Regions from separate parts of the Frateuria sp. GZRR35 genome, predicted to be linked through region 1. Evidence: riboswitches for the same ligand, from Rfam matches in the RefSeq annotation. Region 1 holds a riboswitch; the other holds the start of a gene.

Region 1 (10,605 bases):
CGCGTTGGCCGGCGTGAGTGCTTCGAGGCGCGCGCGCAGGCGCGTTTCGGGGTTGAGCTCGCCCAGCGCCAGGCAGGCCGCGCGGGCCTTCGGCCGACCGAGGTCGCTCATGCGATAGAGCGGCTGGCGATGCAGGTTGTGCAGCTCCACCGTGTCCGGGTCCATCACCGTGACGCGGCCCACGCCGGCGCCCACCAGCCAGGGCAACAGCGCGCACCCGAGTCCGCCGGCGCCGACCACCAGCACGTGCGCGCCGGCCAGCCGCGCCTGGCCCTGCTCGCCGACCTGCGGCAGGCGCATCTGGGTGCGGTAGCGCGCGTTCATGCCGGGCTCCCGAGTGCGTCGAGCCAGGCCTGCGCGCGGCCGGGTGGATCGGCGTGGCGGACCACGTCGCCGACCATCGCCACGACGTCCGCGCCGGCGGCGAGGCAGGCGGGCGCGCGTTCGAGCGTGATGCCGCCGATCGCCACCAGCGGCAGCGCGCCGACGGCGCGCTTCCATTCGCCGATCCGCGCCACGCCTTGCGGCGCCCACGGCATCGCCTTGAGCGCGGTCGGCCAGATCGGTCCGAGCGCGACGTAGTCCGGCCGTACGGCCAGCGCGCGCGCCAGCTCGTGGTGATCGTGCGTGCTCAGGCCCAGGCGCAGGCCGTGGCGGCGCAGCGCGGGAAGGTCGGTCTCATCGAGGTCCTGCTGGCCCAGGTGCACGAAGTCGGCGCCGTGTTCAATCGCCCGTTCCCAATGATCGTTGACCACCAGTAGCGCACCGTGTCGCCGGCAGGCAGCGAGCGCGTCGGCGATCTCCCGCCGCAGCCGGGCGTCGTCGGCCTGTTTGATGCGCAACTGGATGAGCCGCGCACCGGCGCCGATCAGCGCGCGCACCAGCACGGCGCTGTCCACCACCGGATAGAACCGCGGCAGCCGGCTCATGCCAGCACCGCCTGGCCGAACACCGGCGTGGAAGGCACGGCCATGTCGCGCGGTGCGACCGGATCGGCGAGGTAAGCCGTGCGTCCGGCCGCCACCGCCTGCGCGAACGCGCAGGCCATCGCTTCCGGATCGCCGGCCTGCGCCACCGCCGTGTTGAGCAGCACCGCGTCGTAACCCAGCTCCATGGCCGCCGCCGCGTGCGAGGGCAGGCCGAGGCCGGCGTCGACGATCAGCGGTACGTCCGGAAAGCGCGCGCGCAACGCACGCAGGCCGGGCGTGTGCGACAGGCCGCGGGCGCTGCCGATCGGTGCGGCCCAGGGCATCAGCACGCGGCAACCGGCCTGAAGCAACCGCGCGGCCACACCGAGGTCGTCGGTGGTGTAGGGGAACACCTCGAAGCCTTCGGCCACGAGCAGGCGCGCGGCTTCCACCAGACCGACCACGTCGGGACACAGCGTGTCGTCGTCGGCGATCACTTCGAGCTTGATCCACCGCGTGCCGAACAGCTCGCGCGCCATCTGTGCGGTGGTCACCGCCTCGCGCACGCCGTGGCAGCCGGCAGTGTTGGGCAGCACCTGCGTGCCGAGCGCGCGTACCTGCTGCCAGAACGCCTCGCCGCCGGCCGCGGTGCGGCGCAGCGATACGGTGAGGATCTGCGCCCGCGCCGCACGCACCGCGGCGGCCAGCCGCTCCGGCGAGGGATAGTTCGCGGTGCCCAGCAGGAGCCGCGAGTGGAACGGGCGGCCGTAGAGTTCTAACAGGTCCATGTCAGCCTCCTTGCATGGGTGCGAGCACTTCGACGCGATCGCCCTCGGCGAGCGGCGTCGTCGCGCGTGCCGTGGCGGGAACGAAGCGGCCGTTGAGCGCGGTGGCGACGGGCGTGCCAGCCAGCCCCAGTTGCTCGATCAGCGCGGCCAGGTCAGGCGCCGGCGCATGCGCCTCGCCATTGACGGTGAGGTTCATGCGCAGGCCTCCTGCGCGGGGAACAGCTGCCGGGCCAGCGTCTGCGCGTACCAGGGCGCCAGCAGGAAGCCGTGCCGGTAGAGGCCGTTGAAGCGCGTGATGCGGCCCTGCGTGCGCAGGCACGGCAGGTGATCCGGCAGCGCCGGACGCACGCCCACGCCCAGTTCCACGATCGCCGCCTCGGCCAGCGCCGGGTGCAGCGACCAGGCCGCGTTGAGCAGTTCCATCGTGGCACGGGCGGTGACCGGCCCGGCGTGGTCGCTTTCCAGCACGGTCGCGCCGAGCAGCAGCCGGCCGTCCGCGCGCGGCACCAGGTAGAGCGGGTGGCGCGGATGCAGCAACCGCACCGGCCGCCGGAACGCGACCTCGGCGGTGTGCAGCAGCAGCGTCTCGCCGCGCACGCCGCGCAGCCCGGGCAAGGCATCGCGCGCGGCGAGGCCGCGGCAGTCGATCACCGCGTTGGCGACCAGGTCCTCGGCTTGCACGTCGGCGCCGAACTGGATCGGGACGCCGTGCGTATCCAGCGCGGCGACGAGCGAGCGCAGGGCCTCGCGCGGGTCCAGGTGCGCCTCGCGCGCGAACCACAGTCCGTGCCCGAAGCGGCCGCCGAGCGCAGGCTCCAGCGCCGCGATGCCCTCGCCATCGAGCCACTGGCCGGCGCCGCTGCGTCGGGCCAGCCGTTCCAGCTCGCCGCGGTCGCGCGCGTGCGCCACCACCAGGGTGCCGCGCTGCACCGTGCCGGGATGGTGGCGTGGCCACCAGGCGAGCGCCTCCTCGCCGCGCGCGGTGAGCTCCGTCCCGGCGCCGTCGCGCTCGCACCAGGGCGCCAGCATGCCGCCGGCCTGCCAGGAGCAGGCGCCTTCCCCCAGTGCCGCGGCACGCTCGTACACGCGCACCCCTACGCCGCGTTCGGCCAGCGCCAGCGCCGCGGTGAGCCCGGCCACACCCGCGCCGATCACCGCCACGCTGGCATGTTCACGGCTGCCGGACATACAGCGCACCTCCGCCGGCGGTGAACTCGCGTGACTTCTGCGCCATGCCTTCGAGCGCCCGGGCATCGTCGCGCAGGTCCTGCGAGATCTTCATCGAACAGAACTTCGGCCCGCACATCGAGCAGAAGTGGGCCAGCTTGTGCGCCTCCTTCGGCAGCGTGCGGTCGTGGTAGGCGCGCGCGGTGTCCGGGTCCAGCGCCAGCGCGAACTGGTCTTCCCAGCGGAAGGCAAAGCGCGCACGCGACAGGGCGTCGTCGCGCCGCCGCGCGGCCGGGTGGCCCTTGGCCAGGTCCGCCGCGTGCGCGGCGATGCGGTAGGCGATCACCCCGGCCTTGACGTCGTCGCGGTCGGGCAGCCCCAGGTGCTCCTTCGGCGTGACGTAGCAGAGCATCGCGGTGCCCAGCCAGCCGATCATCGCCGCGCCGATCGCGGAGGTGATGTGGTCGTAGCCGGGCGAGATGTCGGTGGTGAGCGGCCCGAGCGTGTAGAACGGCGCCTCGCTGCAGGCGGCCAGTTGCCGCTCCATGTTCTCGGCGATGCGGTCCATCGGCACGTGGCCCGGCCCCTCGACCATCACCTGGCAACCGTGCGACCAGGCGATGCGGGTCAGCTCGCCCAGCGTGTCCAGCTCGGCGAACTGCGCCGCGTCGTTGGCGTCGGCGATCGAGCCGGGGCGCAGACCGTCGCCGAGCGACAGCGAGACATCGTAGGTACGGCAGATCGCGCAGATCTCGGCGAAGCGCTCGTACAGGAAATTCTCGCGGTGATGGGCCAGGCACCAGCGCGCCATGATCGAGCCGCCGCGGCTGACGATGCCGGTGACGCGGCGCGCGGTCAGCGGCACGTGCGCCAGGCGCACGCCGGCGTGGATGGTGAAGTAGTCCACGCCCTGCTGCGCCTGCTCGATCAGGGTGTCGCGGAACACCTCCCAGCTGAGCTTGAGCGGATCGCCGTCGACTTTCTCCAGCGCCTGGTAGATCGGCACGGTGCCCACCGGCACCGGCGCGTTGCGCAGGATCCAGGAGCGGATCGCGTGGATGTCGCGGCCGGTGGAAAGGTCCATCACCGTGTCGGCGCCCCAGCGGATCGCCCACACCAGTTTCTCCACTTCCTCGGCCGCGCCCGAACCCACGGCGGAATTGCCGATGTTCGCGTTGACCTTCACCAGGAAGCGGCGACCGATCACCATCGGCTCCAGCTCCGGGTGGTTGAGGTTGGCCGGCAGGATGGCGCGGCCGCGGGCGATCTCCTCGCGCACGCATTCGGGCGTGATCCGGCCGGATGCGTCACCCGTGGCCGGCACCTCACGGCCGAGGTTTTCGCGCCAGGCGGCGTAGGCCATCTCCTCGGTGATCTTCCCGGCGCGGGCATGTTCCAGTTGCGTGACCGCGCGGTCCGCACGGCCGCGGCGCACGCGATGCGGCGCGGGGCAGGGCGCGAGGGTGTCGCGCGGGGCAGCGATGGCCGCTTCCTCGTCCAGCCCGCGCGACGCCAGCCACGCCTCGCGCACCGCCGGCAGTCCGGCGGCCAGGTCGATGTGCGCGTGCGGGTCGGTGTAGGGGCCGGAGGTGTCGTACAGGTCCAGCGGCGGCTCGGCCGGATCGGACAGCGTCACGCGCCGGAACGGTACGCGCAGCTGCGGCTGCGCGGGTGGGGAACGGTAGACCTTGTGCGAGCCGCGGATGGGCCCGGTGGTGACGTCGGCCGGTGTGGCCGCGTGTGGCGTGCTGGATGGCATGGGATCTCCTCCTTCGGTGACGGGGAGATCCGGGGCGACGACAAGCGTGGGCTGCGCGCGAGCGCGTTGGTTGTGATTCCCGTCCCTTCGCCGGCATGACCCGGATCAGGTTCAAAGGGTCCGGCTGCCGCCATCTCAGCCCTGCCTGCGCAGGACACCCCTCGGAACGGCGCTAGGCTAACGGCGCCTGACTGTCGTTGTCCATCGACCCGCCGTGAGGCGCGCGCGGAACCGGCTTTTCGCGTGCCGCGCACGCAGCGTTGCCGATACTCGGGGCCACTCCAGCCACGCGCAGGTTTCCATGATCCGCTCCATGCCCAGTGCCGCCGAAGCGGCGGTCGCCAGCCATCCCCAGGCAGGAATCGCGATGGGCGGCCCGCCCGGGCCGCCGGAACATCCGCAGCAGGATCCGCCGCCGGAGCGGCCGCGCGATCCGGTCAATCCGGGGCCGCAGCAACCGGAGTTGCCGCCGATCGATCCGCACTCGCCCACGTTGCCGGAACCGCGCATGCGCGGCGGCATCGCGACCTAGCGCCGCAGGCTTGGCTCTGTTTCAAGGGCTTGGTTGAAGGGGCCCAGCTGGCGTCGGGTCCCGACAAGGGAACGACTCGCCACGTTTTCGGGCGTCACCAACCTGCACCGCCCTCCGGACGTCATTCCCGCGAAAGCGGGAATCCATTCTGGCTTGGATCACCACAGCCCGTGGATTCCCGCTTTCGCGGGAATGACGCCCGATGGGGCGATCGGCGTTCGTCGTCGCCCCAGCCGGTATCAGTCCTCGTCCCGACTCAGTCCTCGTCGCTGCGCAGGAGCTTGCGCAGCAGGAAGAACGCGCCGATGGTGCCGGCGACCACGGCGACGGTCGCCACCGGGTGGCGGCTGGCGTGGCGGCGCACGCGGCGATACTGGTAGCTCGCCTCGTCGGCCAGGTCTTCGGCCATGTGCGAGATCTGCTTGCCGTAACCCGAACTGCGGCGCCCCAGGCGCGTGGTCAGGCGGCGGCCACGTTCGATCAGGCCGTTGGCCGTGTCGGCGGTGCCGTAGGCGTACTGGCGGACGCGGTCGCGCACGCGTTCGCTGGCGCCGTCGAAGCGCTGCTCAAGATCGCGGGTTCGGTTCATTGGAGCCTCCTGTGCGTCGAGGCCCCAGCCTGACTGCCGTGGCGTGAGAGGGGCGTCGAAAACGTGGCCGCCACCGGGGTGCAGGGGGCGCTTGCGGGCGATGTTCTTCGGAACTGCCCAAGAGCATCGCCCGCAAGCGGGCTCCTACAAGGGGCGGCGGGCGCCTTTGCATAGCGCCGCGCCAGGCGCCGTGGTTCAGGTGGGCGTTAGCCGAGCCGGTACGCGCCACCGCGTTCGAGTGCGCGCCGGTAGGCCGGTCGCGCGTGGATGCGCTCCAGCCAGGCCCACAGTCGAGGCCGACCGGCGTCGAGACCACCGCGCGCGCTGGCCGCTTCCAGCGGAAAGCTCATCGCGATGTCGGCAACGCTGAAGTCCTCGCCGCCGAACCAGGCGTGCTTGCCCAGTTCGCCCTCCATGTAGTCCAGGTGGAGCGCGATCTGCGGATTGACGAAGGTCCGTTGCACCTTCGTCGCGATGGCGCGCGCCACCGGCCGCACGAAGAACGGCGCCGGTGCCTTGGCAACGCGCGAGAACACCAGCTTGAGCAGCAGCGGCGGCATCGCCGAGCCCTCCGCGTAGTGCAGCCAGTAGCTGCAGCGCCGACGCGCCTCGGTGCCGGGTGGCGGCATCAGGGTGCCGGCGCCGTAGGTGTCGCCCAGGTACTCGATGATCGCGCCGGATTCGGCCAGCACGAGGTCGCCATCGGTGAGCACCGGCGCCTTGCCCAGCGGGTGGATCGCGCGCAGCGCGGGCGGCGCGAGCATCGTCTTCGGGTCGCGCTTGTACTGCTCGACACGATAGTCCAGGCCCAGTTCTTCGAGCAGCCAGAGGATGCGCTGGGAGCGCGAGTTGTCGAGGTGGTGGACGGTGATCATCGGCTTCAGTAACGCCAGCTCGTGCGATCGGCGCCGGCCGGCGCATGGCCATCGATGTAGCGCGTCACCGTCTCGATCAGTTCCTTGCCGCGCGGCCCCCAGCAGTGCGGCGCCATCGGCTGGTAGGTCACGCTGCCGCGGAAGGACGGGTCGCGCGCACTCTTGAGGAACGCGTCCATCGCGCGCACGCCCATGTTGAGGTTGTAGGTGTCCGCATCGCCCACGTAGATGTGGATCTTGTCGGTCACCTTCGGCCCCAGCGTGGCCCAATGGGTTTCCAGCAGGTAGCGCAGGTCGAAGTGCCGCTTCCAGTACTGCGCGACGTCGTGGTCGATCACGCCGGTGCGCTTGTCCCACAGGCGCTGCGGATAGCCGTCCGCGCCGACCGGGCCGAACGCCGCTTCCCAGATGTCCCACTGGCCGCCGGAGCGGCTGTGGTCGCCCACCGCCAGCTCGTACCCGTTCTCGTCCTTCATCATGGCCTCGACGTTGCCGTCGGGCTGGCGCGTGTCCACGCGCTCGACCTTCACCCAGCCCTTGTCGAGCCAGTAGGCGTTGGCGTCCTCGTAGATGTTCACCACCTGGTGGTGGCGGAAGTCCAGCGCGTCCGGGCAGGAGGCGAAGGTGCCGCCGTAGTAGTCCGGGTGGAAGATCATCTGTGCCATGGCGATCCAGCCGCCGGTCGAGCCGCCTTCGAGGATGCGCGCCCAAGGCTGGTCGATGAGGCGGAAGCGCTGCTGGATTTCCGGCAGCAGTTCCTGGTGGATCGCGTCGTCGTACGGGCCTTCGTTGGCCGAATTCACCGCGTAGGAGTCGTCGTAGTAGGGCGAGGGATGCTGCAGGCTCACCATGATGTAGCGCGGCGTGCCGTCGGCCAGCCAGTAGTCGCGGAAATGCGACTTCGGATGGTCGAAGCCGCCGGGTGCGCGGGTGGAGAAGTGGCCCTGCTCGTAGATCACCGGGTAGCGCACATCCGGGTGCTTGTCGTAGTCCTTCGGCAGCAACACGGTGGCGCCGAGGTAGATCGGCTGGCCCCACCAGGCGCTCAACAGCTTGCTCTTGATGCGGAAGCGCTTGACGTAGGGCGTGTCCTTCGGAAACGGGATCGGCGCGATCACCTGGTCGGCCACCAGTGTCACCGGCGTGGGCGCGGCGGGGTCGTAGTGCACCTTCACCGGCTTGCCGTAGAGATTGCCGGGCGAATGCTTGAAGTCCTGGCCCTCCCATTGGTCCATGTGCAGCCACACGGTGTGGCCATCGGCGCGCCTGAACTGGGTGTAGACGTTGACGAACGGCTGCATCCAGTAGTCGCCGGCCGGGAGCTGGGCGAGGCTGGTCAGCGGCGCGCCGTTGTCGCCGGCATCGATGGTTGCCACCTGCCCCGGCGCGAGCGCGCTGACGTCGTGGCCGAACAGCGGCACGCCGGTGACGTCGGTCTGCTCGATCGGCGGCGTTTCGTTACTGCGGCTGACCGCCACGTAGACGCGGCCGGTGATCGGCTGCGCGTGCGCCCTGGCGCTGAAACTGACCTGGATGCGCGGACCCTCCGCCGCATGCGCGGCGGGCAGGGTGGCGAGGGCAAGGAGGGCGGCGCCGGCAAGGCGCAGAAGGGGCAAGGGCGTGGTCATGCCGTCGATCGTAGCGGCTCACCGGCGCTCGTCACACTGTCGGCCACCACGGCTGCGTCGCCATCGGGCTGCCGCGCTCCTGCAGGGAACCTCGAATAACCCCTTTGCCTGGCGTCATTCCCGCGAAAGCGGGAATCCAAGTTGCTGTTCCACCAAGGGCAAAATGGATTCCCGCTTTCGCGGGAATGACGCCCTTGGTAGTTTTTAGAGGTGCCCTACAGGGATAGCTAGAAGATCTCCGCCACGCAGCAACGCAGGCTGCCGCCGGCCTTCTCGATCTCGTCCAGCTCCACCGCACCGATGCGGAAACCCCAACCGCCCAGCGCCTGGCGCTGGGCATCGGTGAGCGCGCGTGCGGCGGCCGCACTCATCCACACGCGCTGGTCCGACAGCGCGATCGCGTTGCCCGCGAAGGCCTGCTTCTGCGCTGGCGTGAGCCACAGCGCACGATCGCCATAGGCGCGGGCGATCGCCGCGGGCACGGCCGGATCGGCGAAGCCGTCCGGCGCCACGATCGCGGCGCGGCCGGCCAGCAGCGCCAGGACCACGTTGGTGTGGTATTCGCCGGCGGCCAGCGGGAAGCAGAAGGTCAGGCGCAGGCCGAACGCCTCGTGCATGGCCCGCGCGCCGGCCTCGTCGCAGCGCTCGGACAGGCCGCAGTAGCCCACGCCGCGGGCGCGGTCGATCACCAGCGCGCCGGTCAGCTCGGCCACGCAGTCGTTGCGGCAGGACAGGTCGATTTCCTCGTAGCCGAGCACCTGGGTGAAGAAATCCCGCACGTCGCGCCGCCCGGCTTCGCGCTGGCGTACCGCGTGGCGCATGCGTCCGACGATCAGCCGCCCCGGCGCGGTGGCGAACACGTTGTTGGGAAACACCGCATCTGGCGTGCTGGCGTCGCCCGGGAAGGTGACCACCGGGCAATCCGCGCGCAGCGCCTGCGCCAGTGCGGCGTGCTGCGCCAGCGCGCGCAGCGGATCGACCGCCAGCGCCATATCCATGTAGCGGTTGTCGCTGGCCGATTCGGCGGCCAGCGCGAACTCCGCCGGCGCGAGCAGGAAAGCCGCACGCGCCGTGGCCTGGGCATCGGGCAGCGGCGGCAGGGCCGCGAAGGCGTCGAGGAAGGCGGTGGGCGAGGTGACGATCACGGCATGGTCTCCTGGAGGACGCGCCATGGTAAGCGCGCTCAGAGCGTCTTGGCGCCGGCCTCCTCGGCCGCCTCGATCGCCTCCGCTTCCAGGTGCAGCTTCTGGCGCCGGCGCAGCGTCGGGAACATCGCCATCCACAACCCCACCACCACCAGCGTGCCGACGCCCCCGAGCACGGCAGCACCGACCGCGCCCAGCCATGCGGCGACCAGGCCCGACTCGAACTCGCCGAGCTGGTTGGACGTATTGATGAAGATCGAATTGACCGCGTTGACCCGCCCGCGCATCGCATCGGGCGTGTCCAGCTGCACCATCGAGCCGCGGATCACCATGCTGACCATGTCGAACGCGCCGCCGGCGAACAGCGCAATCAGCGAAAGCCACATCCACGAGGACAGCGCGAACACCAGCGTGGCCACGCCGAAGCCGGCCACCGAGCCGAACATGATCATGCCCACGCGCCGGGTCAGGTCGTGCCGCGCCAGAGCGAACGACATGAGCAGCGCGCCCACCGCCGGCGCCGCGCGCAGCAGGCCCAGGCCCCACGGGCCGGTGTGCAGGATGTCCTTGGCGAAGATCGGCAGCAGCGCGGTGGCGCCGCCGAACAGCACCGCGAACAGGTCCAGCGAGATCACGCCCAGTACGTCCTTGCGCTCGCGGATGAAATGCACGCCGGCGAACAGTGACTTCAGCGAGGCCGGCTCACGCTTCGGCGGTGCCTGTTCGTAGCGAAGCTGCGCCATCAGCGTGGCGGCGACCAGGTAGAGGCCCGCGGCGGTGGCGTACACCACGCCCGGACCGGCCACATAGAGCAGGCCGCCGACCGCCGGGCCGAGCACCATGGCCATCTGGAAGGCCGAGCCGCTCACCGCCACCGCGCGCGGCAGGATCGCCGGCGGCACCAGCGCCGGCAGCAGCGAGGACATCGAGGGCGACTCGAACGCCTTGGCCGTGCTGATGACAAAGACCAGCGCCAGGAGGACGGCCTCGTGGATGCGATGGGTGAAGCTCAGCACTGCCAGCGCCGCGATCGCGCACCATTCCACGATCTGCCCGATCAACACCACGCGCCGGCGTTCGAACTGGTCGGCGACGTGGCCGGCCGGCAACGCCAGCAGCACCGAGGGGAAGAACTGCACCAGGCCGATCAGGCCCAGGTCCAGCGCGCGGCCGGTGATCGCGTAGATCTGCCAGGCCACCGCCACCGAGAGCAT
Region 2 (10,605 bases), on a different contig from region 1:
CGGATCGTGGAGCTGGATGGCTAACGGGTTTTCGCCCCTCGAACGGGCGTCGCAAGCAAGGTCGGGGTGACAGCTATCCTTGCCTCCGCAAGGGAACGGGGGAAAGGCATGGAAAGGCGATTGCGCATAGCGGTGGTCGGCTACGGTACGGGCGGCCAGGCCACGGCATTGCTGCTGTCTGGCGACGATCACCATGTGGAAGTCTTCGAGCAGGCGCCGCGGCTGGGCCCGGTCGGCGCCGGATTCCTGTTGCAGCCGGTCGGGCAGTGGGTCCTGTGGGAGCTGGGACTGCTCGATGAGGTGATGCGTTACGCCGCGCCGGTGTCGCGGCTGTACGGCGAGACCGTCGCCGGTCGGCCGGTGATGGACATGCGCTATGCCGAGCTCGATCCGCGCCTGTGTGGCCTGGGCATGCAGCGCGCCGCATTGTTCTCCCTGCTGGATGCGGCATGGACGCACGGCCGCCATCTCCACCATGGCGTCCGCGTCGTGCAGGTGGACGCGGAGCAGGGCGCGCTGGTCGACACGCAGGGCCGACGCCATGAGGGGTTCGACCTGGTCGTGGTGGCTGATGGCGCGGCCTCGATCCTGCGTTCGCAGGTAAGCACGGCGCGCGTGGATCGGCCCTATCCCTGGGGTGCGCAGTGGTGCCTGGTACCTGCGGGCGACTGGGCCGGGCGCGATGTGCTGCAACAACGTTATGTCGGCGCGCGCCGCATGGCTGGCATGTTGCCGGTCGGCACGCGACCGGGCGATCCGGTACCGCGCCTGAGCTTCTTCTGGAGCCTGCCGGTGGCGGAGCTGGGCACCGCCGGGCAGGACGAGGCGGCGTGGCGTGCAAGCGTGGCGGCGGTCTGGCCACGGGCGCACGAGCGGCTCGCCGGTACGCCGGTGCCGGCGGGACTGGCCCAGGCGCGCTACCGGGACGCGATGCACACCCACTGGTATCGCGGACGCGCCGTGCTGCTCGGCGATGCGGCGCACGCGATGAGCCCGCAGCTGGGCCAGGGCGTGAACATGGCGCTGCTCGACGCGCATGCCCTGCGCGATGCGCTGCGTGCGGCAGACGACGTGTCTGAAGCGCTGGCGCGGTACGCGGCCCGGCGGCGCGCGCACGTGGCGATCTACCACCGTTGGAGCCGCTGGCTGACGCCGCTGTTCCAGTCCGAACGCGACGGTTGGGCGCGTTTGCGCGACCGCGTCTTCCATCCACTCTCGCGCATGCCTGGCGCACGCGGGCAGATGCTTCGCGTGTTGTCGGGCACGCGGCACGGCTGGTTCGGGCGGTTCGCGTTGCCGGAGGCCTTCCTGGACGCGATGGAGCGGCGTCCGCAAGCGTCGTGCTGGAACGCGCCCGACGGCGAGGCCGGCGCGGGCTGAAACGGCGCCTTACCGGGTCGGCGGGAACCACGCGTTGACGATCAGGCCGTCGCGCACTTCGTATACGGCAAAGGCGTCGGGCCACGGCTTGTCGCCGGCCATCCCGTGCACCCGTTCCAGGTCCACCACGATGGCGCCGCTGGCGGTGCGCTTGAGGATCTCCACGCCGAACGCCTTCGGTTGGCTCGCGAACAGGCTGGCGTAGGCGTTCGCGATCGCGGCGCGACCTTCGACCGGCGGTCGCGTGCCGGAGAGGCCGACCAGGCGGGCATCGGCCGCGTAGCACGCGGCCAAGGCCTTGGTGTCGTGCGCGTTGTAGGCGTCCACCTGGGCCTGCACGACCTGTGTGGCGGTGCTGGTGGGGTCGGTCGTGCCGCAGGCCGCCCATGCGTGGATGGGGAGCAGGCCGAACGCCAGTGCGGAGATTGCCAGCAGCTTGGTCATGGTGGTTCCCGGGTGGGGTGTGCGGAGCCTGCGCGGAAGGCTCACCCTGGCGCGGGCTATGCCTCCGGCACGGTTTGCGAGGCCCGGCGCCAGTCGCGCAGGCCGATGGCCGCAAGCACGACGAAGCCGGCGTAGAGCACCGCGGTGATCAGCAGGTCCTTGTAGACGTACTCGCCCACGTAAATCACGTCGACCACGATCCACAGCCACCAGGCGGCGATGTAGCGGCGCGCCTCCCACCACATCGCGACCAGGCTGAAGGCAGTGAGTGCCGCGTCCAGCCAGGGCAGCGCAGCGTCGGTCCAGCGATGCATGGCGTAACCGAGCGCGAGCGCGCCGGCGAGGCCCAGGACCAGGTGGCCAACGCACTGGCGTGGCGGGAGCGTCGCCACCTGCACGCGGCCGTCGCTTCCCAGGTGCTTCAGCCAGCGCAGCCAGCCGTACACGATCATCCCGGCGAACGCCGCCTGCAGCAAGGCGTCGGAATAGAGCTTGGCGTCGATGAAGATCCCGCTGTAGACCCCCACCGACGCCAGGCCCACCGGCCAGCACCACGGGCGCCGCCGCGCGGTGAGCCAGACGGCCCACGCGCTAAGCACCGCACCGAAGAGTTCGATGGCATCCATCAGAACGCGTAGCTTACGGACAGCCGGGCCAGCCGCGGTGCGCCCGGGAACAGGTAGCTGTCGCCGAAGGCGCTGCCGGTGTCGCGCCAGTAGAAGCGGTTGAACAGGTTGTCGATCGACAACCGTGCGGTGAGCGCATGGCCGCCCAGCGTGGTGGCGTAGCGCACGCCAGCGTCGAACACGTTGTAGGCGGGAACGCGCACGCGGCCATCCGGCGTGGCGGCGTTTGGCGAGGCGTAGCGCCAGCCGCCGAGCAGGCTCAGCTGCGGAGCGAACGGCAGGCGGTAGTCGGCGTACACGGCCGCACGCAGGCGCGGCACGTTGACGACCTGGTGGCCTTCGTACGCGGGCGTGCCGGTGTCCTGCGCACGGGCGTGGATGAAGCTCGCACTGGCGGTGAGATCGAGGTTCTCGCTGACGTGGCCGTGCGCACCCAGTTCCAGCCCGGTGTGCACCTGTTCGCCCCGCTGCACGAAGGTGAAGCCGTAGTCTGAATCGTCCGGCTGCGCGAACTGGTAGGGCTGGCGGATGCGGTACAGGGCGGCGCTGAGATCGAGTGCGCTGCCGACGGCGTATTTCATGCCGGCTTCGAGCTGGCGCGACAACCGCGGCGCGAGCATCTGGCTATCGTTGCTGGTCCAGTACGGTGCTTCCTTGCCCAGCGACAGGCCTTCGCTGTAGCTGAGGTAGCTGGTGAGCGCCTCGTCCGGTTGCCACAGCACGGCCGCCTGCGGCAGCGCCTTGCTGAGGCGTGTGTCGCGTTCGGGCGCACCGTCGCCGTCGTAGGCGCGTTCGTGCAGGCGCACGAAGCGGCCGCCGGCGATCACTTGCCACTGCTCGCCCAGGTGCAGCCGGTCCAGCGCGAACAGCGAGCGCTGCCAGCTGGTGAGCCGGCGCACCGATGGCCCGGGCTGGTTGGGCGAGGGCGCGAAGTAGGGCGGGTCCACATCGGCGATGTTGGCGGTGGCGACGTAGTCGTAGACGTCGGTGCGCTGGTCGTTGAGGCGGCGGAACGCGCTTGCGCCCAGCGTGAGCTGGTGGCTGACGGCGCCGGTGTCCAGGTGCCCTTCCAGCGACGCGCGCGCTTCGTCGTCGATGCGCGTGTCGTCGGGGCTGCGGTAGTCGTAGACGTCGTAGTCGCCGTTGGGCGCGAAGTAGTTGCCCGGCGCGCCGGTGGCGCAGGCGGGCGAGTAGAAGCAGCCGTAGGCGAACGCCACGTTGTCGTCGATCACGCTGCGGCTGTGCCCGGCGGCCAGGCGCAGGCGCCAGTCGGCGTTGAACGCGTAGTTGAAGCGCGCGCTGGTGTTGGCCGCGTGGATGCTCACCGGCTGCTGCCACGGTTCGAAGCCGAGCAGACGGGTGGGGTCGGCATGCTCGGGCAGCGTGTCGCCGCCGAGCAACTGGTAGCCGGAAACCGAGCGCTGCGCGCTGGCCTGGTAGTCGCTGTCCAGCTCCAGCGTGGCGTCGGGGGTGATGCGCCAGTCGGCGGCCACGGCGTAGAAATTGCGGCGCCCGTCGGCGTGGTGCACGTAGGCATGGGTGTCTTCCCAGGCCAGATTGGCGCGCAGGCCGAAAGTCGGCGAGAGCCAGCCGCCGATATCCAGTGCGCCGTAGCGGGAGCCGTGCGAATCGGTGCCCAGCGTCACCTCGCGCACGTCGGCGGGGCGCTTGCTGACGAAGTTGACCACGCCGCCCGGCTCCATCACGCCGGCCTGCAACCCGGCCAGGCCCTTGAGCACTTCGACCCGCTGCTTGTCCTCCAGCGCGACCGGCTGCTCGCCGGCGATGGTGAGGTTGTTGATGCGCAGCCCGGTGGCCAGGTCCAGCGGATAGCCGCGGATGGCGATGTCCTGGTAGTAGCCGACGGGCGCGTAGTTGTCGCCCAGCGCGGCGTCCTCGCGCGCCAGTTCGCTCAGCGTGCGGATCTGGCGGTCGTCGATCTGCTTGCGCGTGACCAGTGTGACCGCCGCCGGGGTGTCGTGCAGCGAGGCGTTGCCGTAGGCGTCGATGGCGGTGCCGTGGCGGTCATCGTGGGTTTGGCCCTCCACGCGCACGGGCGCCAGTTCCTTCGCCTGGGTGGCGTCGGGCAGGTCGGCGGCATGCGCAGCCGGGGCCAGTGCGGCGAGGAGGGCAAGCAGCAGGGGAGTGCGGGGCAGGGTCATCGTCGGCTCGTCGGATAAGGGACACGAACGAAGCGACGGTCAGGCGCACGCCCGGACGGACGCACGACTGCTTATCAAGCTCCCTACGCCGGTACAAGCCGGATCAGGTTCCAAGGGACTCTCTCAGCCCGGCGTTTTGCCGGGCACCCCCGCTTCAAGACGGGTATTGAAGCATGGAATGGACGTCCAATCCAAACTGCTCGCCTGAGCGCAGGCCGCAGTCGAGGGGGCGCACGCTTGCGCAGCGCCTTGACGCCGCTCGCTGCACGAGCGCTGCTCAGCGCGAACGGTCCGGGGTCAGGCAAGCGCGTGGATGGCGTCGAGCAGTGCGCGTCCCGGCGCCGTCGTGAACCACGCCGCGTGCCCGCGCAGGAACGTGTGGTAGGCCACGTCGGCGTTTGCCGGCGAGCGGGTGACCGCGGTGAAGTACTCCACCTCCGACAGCGCGAAATCCACGTGCACCAGCGGCAGCAGGTCGGCCAGCAGATGGACGTCCGCGGCGGACAACGGGCGTTGCTCGCGGTAGCCGGCAATCAACGCGCGCGCGGTGTCCGGGTGCCCTCCATCGCCGCGATCGATCTCCAGCCAGGCGATCGCGTTGCGCTCGATCGCGGTGGCCAGGTCGAACAACGCAAAGGTCCGGGCGGCCAGCCCGAAGTCGAGCACGGCGGTGATGGAGGCTTCTTCGCCGTTGGCGCTCCAGCACAGGTTGGAGACGTGCCAGTCGCCGTGCGTCCACAGTGATGGTTGCGCGGCGAGCCGGGCCTGCACGCCCCCGTGGAACGGCGCCAGCGTCTGGCCAATTTCGGCGCGCCAGTCGCGTTGGCACAGGTAGGCCGCGAGCCCTGGCCGGTCCGGCAGTTGCGCTTCGATGGCAGCGAGCGGGTCGGCAGCTTCCACGACCTCGCTGCGCGCGACCAGCAGGTGCGTGTTGCGCTGTCTGGCCGCATAGCCTTCCGCAGCGTCATGCAGGCGGGCAAGCATGGCGCCGGCTGCATGCGCGTGGGCGAGATCGGGCAACGGCGTCCAGGAGGCCGTCTCGCGGTACAGGTCGGTGCCGGCGGCGAGCGCATGCACCTCGTACGTCCACGCGCCCTGCGCGATGGCCGTTTGGCCCGTCGCATCGGCCAGCACCGGCGGCACCGGTATGCCGGCCACGCGCAGCCAGGCCATGAAGGCGTGCTCCTCGGCGAGCGTGTCGGGCGTGCGCAGGCTGCGGTGATGGCGCTTGACGAACACGGTCCCGACGGCGGTGTCGACCAGCGCGGCGGCCGACAGCGGGCGCGGGCTGTGCCATCCGATGGCGCCGATCGAGGCGATCGCCGGATAGCGGGCCAGCAGCGTCGTCACTTCCGCGCGGGCGAGCGGTGGCCAGTCGGGATGGACGTCGTCCTCGGCCAGGCCGTGGACGCGATGGTCGGTGTCGTTCATGCGGCCATTATCGCGTCGCAGTGCATGGATTGACGCACCGCGCCCGCGCCGGCATGGAGACAGCTACGGAGTTTGCAGCCACGGCATCACGTCGCTTCCGGCATGCTATGCGCCCTTTCGTTTCGGACGGCTTGATGAGCGCCTTGCTGTTGCTGTTCACCTGCCTGGTGCTGGGTGCGCTGGTGGCGCGTCTGGCGCGTCCGCCGGCGGGGCTTGCGGCGGGGCTCAACTGGTGGGTGATCAACGTCGCGCTGCCGGCGCTGGTGCTGGAGCTGATCCCGAAGTTGCGCTTCGATCCGCAACTGTGGTTTCCGATCGTTGCGATGTGGCTCACCTTCGGCGGCGCGTGGCTGCTGTTCGGGCTGCTGGGGCCTCGGCTGGGCTGGTCGCGCGGGCGCATCGGCGCACTGATTCTGGTCTGTGGCCTGGGCAACACCTCGTTCATGGGCTATCCGCTCATGCAGGCGCTGTATGGCCAGCCCGGCCTGACGCTGGCAGTGGTGGCCGACCAGCTCGGCGCGTTTCCCGTGCTCGCCTCGGCTGGCATCGTGGTGGCCTGCCTGTACGCCGGGCGCGCGCCGGAGCCGGTGATGATCGCGCGGCGCATCGCCACGTTTCCGGCCTTCGTGGCGCTGCTGGTGGGGATCGCCGCGGGTGTGCTCGGCGGCTGGCCACCGGTCGTCGAGGGCGTGTTCGCGCCGCTTGGTGCCACGCTGACGCCACTGGCGCTGTTCTCGGTGGGGCTGCAGTTCCGCTTTCACCCGGGTGAGCGCCAGCTGGTGGCGGCGGGGTTCGGCCTGGGCTGGAAACTGTTGCTGGCACCGCTGGCGTGCTGGGTGCTCGGCATCGCCAGCGGCGTCGGCGGGCTGGTGTTGAGCGTCGGCGTGCTGCAAGCGGCCATGGCGCCCATGGTGTCGGCGACCATCCTGGCCGACGAGTACGGGCTGGACCCGCCGCTGGCCAACACCATCCTCGGCGCGGGCATCGTGCTGTCGCTGCTCACCGTGCCGCTCGGCAGCGCGTTGCTCGGCTGAGTGGGCCCACCGGATGGACGGCTGCGGGATAATCGACCGATGAGCGAGACGCAGGACAACCTGGCTGCCGTACGTGCCGACGTGTGGCTGTGGGCTGCGCGCTTCTTCAAGACGCGCAGCCTCGCCAAGCAGGCGATCGATGGCGGCAAGGTCGATCTCAACGGAGGTGGCTGCAAGCCGTCGAAGGCGGTGCATGTGGGCGACCGCTTGCAGATCGGACGCGGCGAGGAGCGCCTGGAGGTCGTGGTGCTGGCGCTGTCCGAACAGCGCGGACCGGCTCCGGTGGCGCAGGCGCTCTACCGGGAAACCGAGGAGAGCCTGGCCGCGCGCGAGGCGGCACGGGCACAGCGCAAGCTGGGGGCGGCCGGTCTGCTGCGGCCGCCGACGCGGCCGGACAAGCGCTCGCGACGGCAAATCCAGCAGTTCAAGGATCACCAGGGCTGAAGGATCACTCCACGGCCGCGCGGTAGACCGGCAGGTCCACGTTGCGCTTGAAGCTGAAGATCAGGCTTGTCTCGATGTGTGCCACTTCGGTGCGCGTGGTGAACGCATCCAGCGCGAAGTCGCGCAGATGATCGCTGTCGCGCACCGCCACGTGCAGCAGGTAATCGTTGGCGCCGGCCACGTGATAGAAGGCCAGCACCTCGCGCAGCGTCGACAGGTAGCCGCCGAAGGCGTCCAGGTCGGCGCGGGCGTGGCGGGCCAGTCGCACGCTGATCATCGCCTGCAGGCCGATGCCCAGCGCCGCCGGTGCGACTTCGGCGTGGTAACCGCAGATCGCGCCCTGCTCGCGCAACCGGCGGACGCGTTCCAGCGCGGTGGAGGGCGCCACGCCCACCCGCTCGGCGAGCAACTTGTTGGGCAGCCGGGCGTTCTTCCGCAGTTCGCGCAGGATGGCGAAGTCGATTCGGTCAAGTTGCACGAAAGCCCCCTCAGGCTGAACAGAATTCGGTGAGCTGGTTGCGAGCACCTTGCCCATTCTAGCCTTGGTCCCATTCACCGAACGGGAGCATCGCCATGGCCGACAAGCAGCACATCGAAACGCTCGGCGTCCACGCCGGTCGCGAGGACTTCGCCGACCTGGGCGTGCACGCGCCCCCGCTCGATCTTTCCACGACCTATCCGGTGCGCGACCTGGCCGAAGGCACCGCCAGCTTCGATGCGCTGGTCGGCGGCGCGGCGCAGGCGGCCAACCCGATCTACGCGCGCCTGCACAACCCGACGGTCGCGCGCTTCGAGCAGGCATTGGCGCGACTGGAAGGCACCACCGACGCGGTCGCCTTTGCCTCGGGCATGGCAGCGATGTCGGCCTGCCTGCTGGCGGCCGGCCAGCGCGGCAAGCACGTGCTGGCGGTGCGCCCGTTGTATGGCACCTCCGACCATCTGCTGGCCTCCGGGCTGCTGGGCATCGCCACCCGCTGGGTGCGACCGCAAGACGTGGGAGCGGCGATCAACCCCGACACGGCGCTGGTGATCATCGAGACGCCGGCCAACCCCACGCTGGACCTGGTCGACATCGCCGCCGTGGTGCGCGCGGCGGGCAGCGTACCGGTGCTGGTCGACTCCACCTTCGCCACCCCGGTGTTGCAGCAACCGGCCTCGCTCGGCGCGACACTGGTGCTGCACAGCGCCACCAAGTTCCTCGGCGGCCACGGCGACGTGATCGCCGGCGTGGTGGCCTGCGATGCCGACTGGGCGGCCGCGCTGCGCCAGGTGCGGGCGGCGACCGGCGGGCTGTTGCATCCGCTGGGCGCTTACCTGTTGCACCGCGGCCTGCCGACGCTGAGCCTGCGCGTGCACAAGGCACAGGCCAACGCCCAGGTGATCGCCGACAGGCTGGCCGCGCATCCCTCGGTGGCGCGGGTGTGCTACCCGGGGCTGGGCACGGTGGCCAACGCGCATCTGGCCCGCACCCAGATGCGCGGCCCCGGCAGCCTGCTGGCCTTCGAGCTGCATGGCGGGCATGCCGCGGCGGCCGCGGTCATGGCGTCGGTGCGCCTTGCCACGCCGGCAGTGAGCCTGGGCTCGGTCGACACCTTGATCCAGCATCCGGCCGGGCTCACCCACCGCGTCGTCGATGCCGCCACCCAGGCCGATTGCGGCATCACCCCGGGCCTGCTGCGGTTGTCCGTGGGCATCGAGCACGCGGACGATCTTTGGGCGGATCTGGCCCAGGCGCTCGATGCGGTGCGCGAGTCGGAGGCGGCCTGAGGCGCTGATGCGATCAGGTTCGCTATGGGTGCGACCGTAGCGCGTGTTATCCGATCGCCTTGAGCCGGTAGAGCGCCTCCAGCGCTTCGCGGGGCGTCATCGCATCGGGGTCCATGACTTGTAGCGCTTCCTCCACCGCCGAAGATTGCGCGGCGAACAACCCCAACTGCGGCGAAGGTGCGGGCGCCGGGCCGGCCGGTGCGTGCCCGTGCATGCCGCGCTCCAGTTCAGCCAGCGTGCGGCGCGCATCGGCGATCACCGCTTTGGGCAGGCCGGCCAGCGCCGCCACCTGCAAGCCGAAACTGCGGTTGGCGGGGCCTTCCTTGACGGCGTGCATGAAGATCAGTTGCTCGCCCCGCTCCTTGTGGTGATGTTCGACCGCGTCCAGGTGGACGTTGGCGATGCCCTCGTATTCGCCGGCCAGCTCGGTCAGCTCGAAGTAGTGCGTGGCGAACAACGTGAATGCGCGACTGGCAGTGGCCAGGTGCACCGCGGCGGCACGAGCGAGGGCCAGGCCGTCGTAGGTGCTGGTGCCACGACCGACTTCGTCCATCAGCACCAGACTGTGCTCGGTGGCGTTGTGCAGGATGTTGGCCGTCTCGCTCATCTCCACCATGAAGGTGGACTGCCCGCGCGAGAGATCGTCGCCTGCGCCGATGCGGGTGAAGATGCGGTCGACCGGGCCGATGCACGCGCGCGATGCGGGTACGTAACTGCCGATGTGCGCGAGCAGCACGATCAGCGCGTTCTGGCGCATGTAGGTGCTCTTGCCGCCCATGTTCGGGCCGGTGATCACCAGCATGCGGCGGGTGTCGGTGAGGTCCAGGTCGTTGGGTTCGAAGGGTTCCTCGCGCACCTTCTCCACCACCGGATGACGGCCGCGCTCGATGCAGATGCCCGGCGCGTCGGTGAGGTCCGGTTGGCGCCAGTCCAGCGTTTCGGCGCGCTCGGCCAGGCAGGCCAGCACGTCCAGCTCGGCGATGGCGGACGCGGCGTCCTTGAGCGGCGCGAGACGCTCGATCAGCGTGGCGAGCAGGTTCTCGTACAGCGCGCGCTCGCGCATCAGCGAGCGCTCGCGCGCCGAGAGCACCTTGTCCTCGAAGGCCTTGAGCTCTTCGGTGATGTAGCGCTCGGCGTTCTTGGTGGTCTGCCGGCGGGTGTAGTGCGTCGGCGCCCTGTCGGCCTGCGCGCGGGTGATCTCGATGTAGTAGCCGTGCACGCGGTTGTAGCCGACCTTGAGCGTGCTGATGCCGCTGGCGGCCTTCTCGCGTTCCTCCAGCTCGACCAGGAACTGGTCGGCGTTGGTGGACAGGCGGC

The links. Region 1 has a riboswitch for thiamine pyrophosphate ahead of thiC (phosphomethylpyrimidine synthase ThiC). Riboswitches for the same ligand answer to the same signal wherever they lie in the genome.
Region 2: linked by a shared signal. The riboswitch ahead of ACFWZ3_RS03335 (TonB-dependent siderophore receptor) and the one ahead of thiC (phosphomethylpyrimidine synthase ThiC) in region 1 are both predicted to bind thiamine pyrophosphate.

Annotation. Positions count from the first base shown of each region.
Region 1 is NZ_JBHZGL010000001.1:358,096-368,700, forward strand. Features, by position in the region: gene ACFWZ3_RS01500 (ThiF family adenylyltransferase) at 1-324, opposite strand, end outside; gene ACFWZ3_RS01505 (thiamine phosphate synthase) at 321-929, opposite strand; gene ACFWZ3_RS01510 (thiazole synthase) at 926-1,696, opposite strand; gene thiS (sulfur carrier protein ThiS) at 1,698-1,892, opposite strand; gene ACFWZ3_RS01520 (FAD-dependent oxidoreductase) at 1,889-2,884, opposite strand; gene thiC (phosphomethylpyrimidine synthase ThiC) at 2,868-4,622, opposite strand; TPP riboswitch at 4,688-4,794, opposite strand; gene ACFWZ3_RS01530 (hypothetical protein) at 4,936-5,154, shown strand; gene ACFWZ3_RS01535 (hypothetical protein) at 5,411-5,743, opposite strand; gene ACFWZ3_RS01540 (glutathione S-transferase family protein) at 5,950-6,618, opposite strand; gene ACFWZ3_RS01545 (alpha/beta hydrolase-fold protein) at 6,624-8,246, opposite strand; gene ACFWZ3_RS01550 (arginine deiminase-related protein) at 8,474-9,391, opposite strand; gene ACFWZ3_RS01555 (MFS transporter) at 9,430-10,605, opposite strand, start outside.
Region 2 is NZ_JBHZGL010000002.1:168,649-179,253, reverse strand. Features, by position in the region: gene ACFWZ3_RS03355 (metallophosphoesterase family protein) at 1-24, shown strand, start outside; gene ACFWZ3_RS03350 (FAD-dependent oxidoreductase) at 109-1,380, shown strand; gene ACFWZ3_RS03345 (nuclear transport factor 2 family protein) at 1,390-1,824, opposite strand; gene pnuC (nicotinamide riboside transporter PnuC) at 1,881-2,450, opposite strand; gene ACFWZ3_RS03335 (TonB-dependent siderophore receptor) at 2,450-4,612, opposite strand; TPP riboswitch at 4,676-4,773, opposite strand; gene ACFWZ3_RS03330 (phosphotransferase enzyme family protein) at 4,910-6,043, opposite strand; gene ACFWZ3_RS03325 (AEC family transporter) at 6,178-7,077, shown strand; gene ACFWZ3_RS03320 (RNA-binding S4 domain-containing protein) at 7,117-7,521, shown strand; gene ACFWZ3_RS03315 (Lrp/AsnC family transcriptional regulator) at 7,526-7,999, opposite strand; gene ACFWZ3_RS03310 (trans-sulfuration enzyme family protein) at 8,095-9,288, shown strand; gene mutS (DNA mismatch repair protein MutS) at 9,335-10,605, opposite strand, start outside.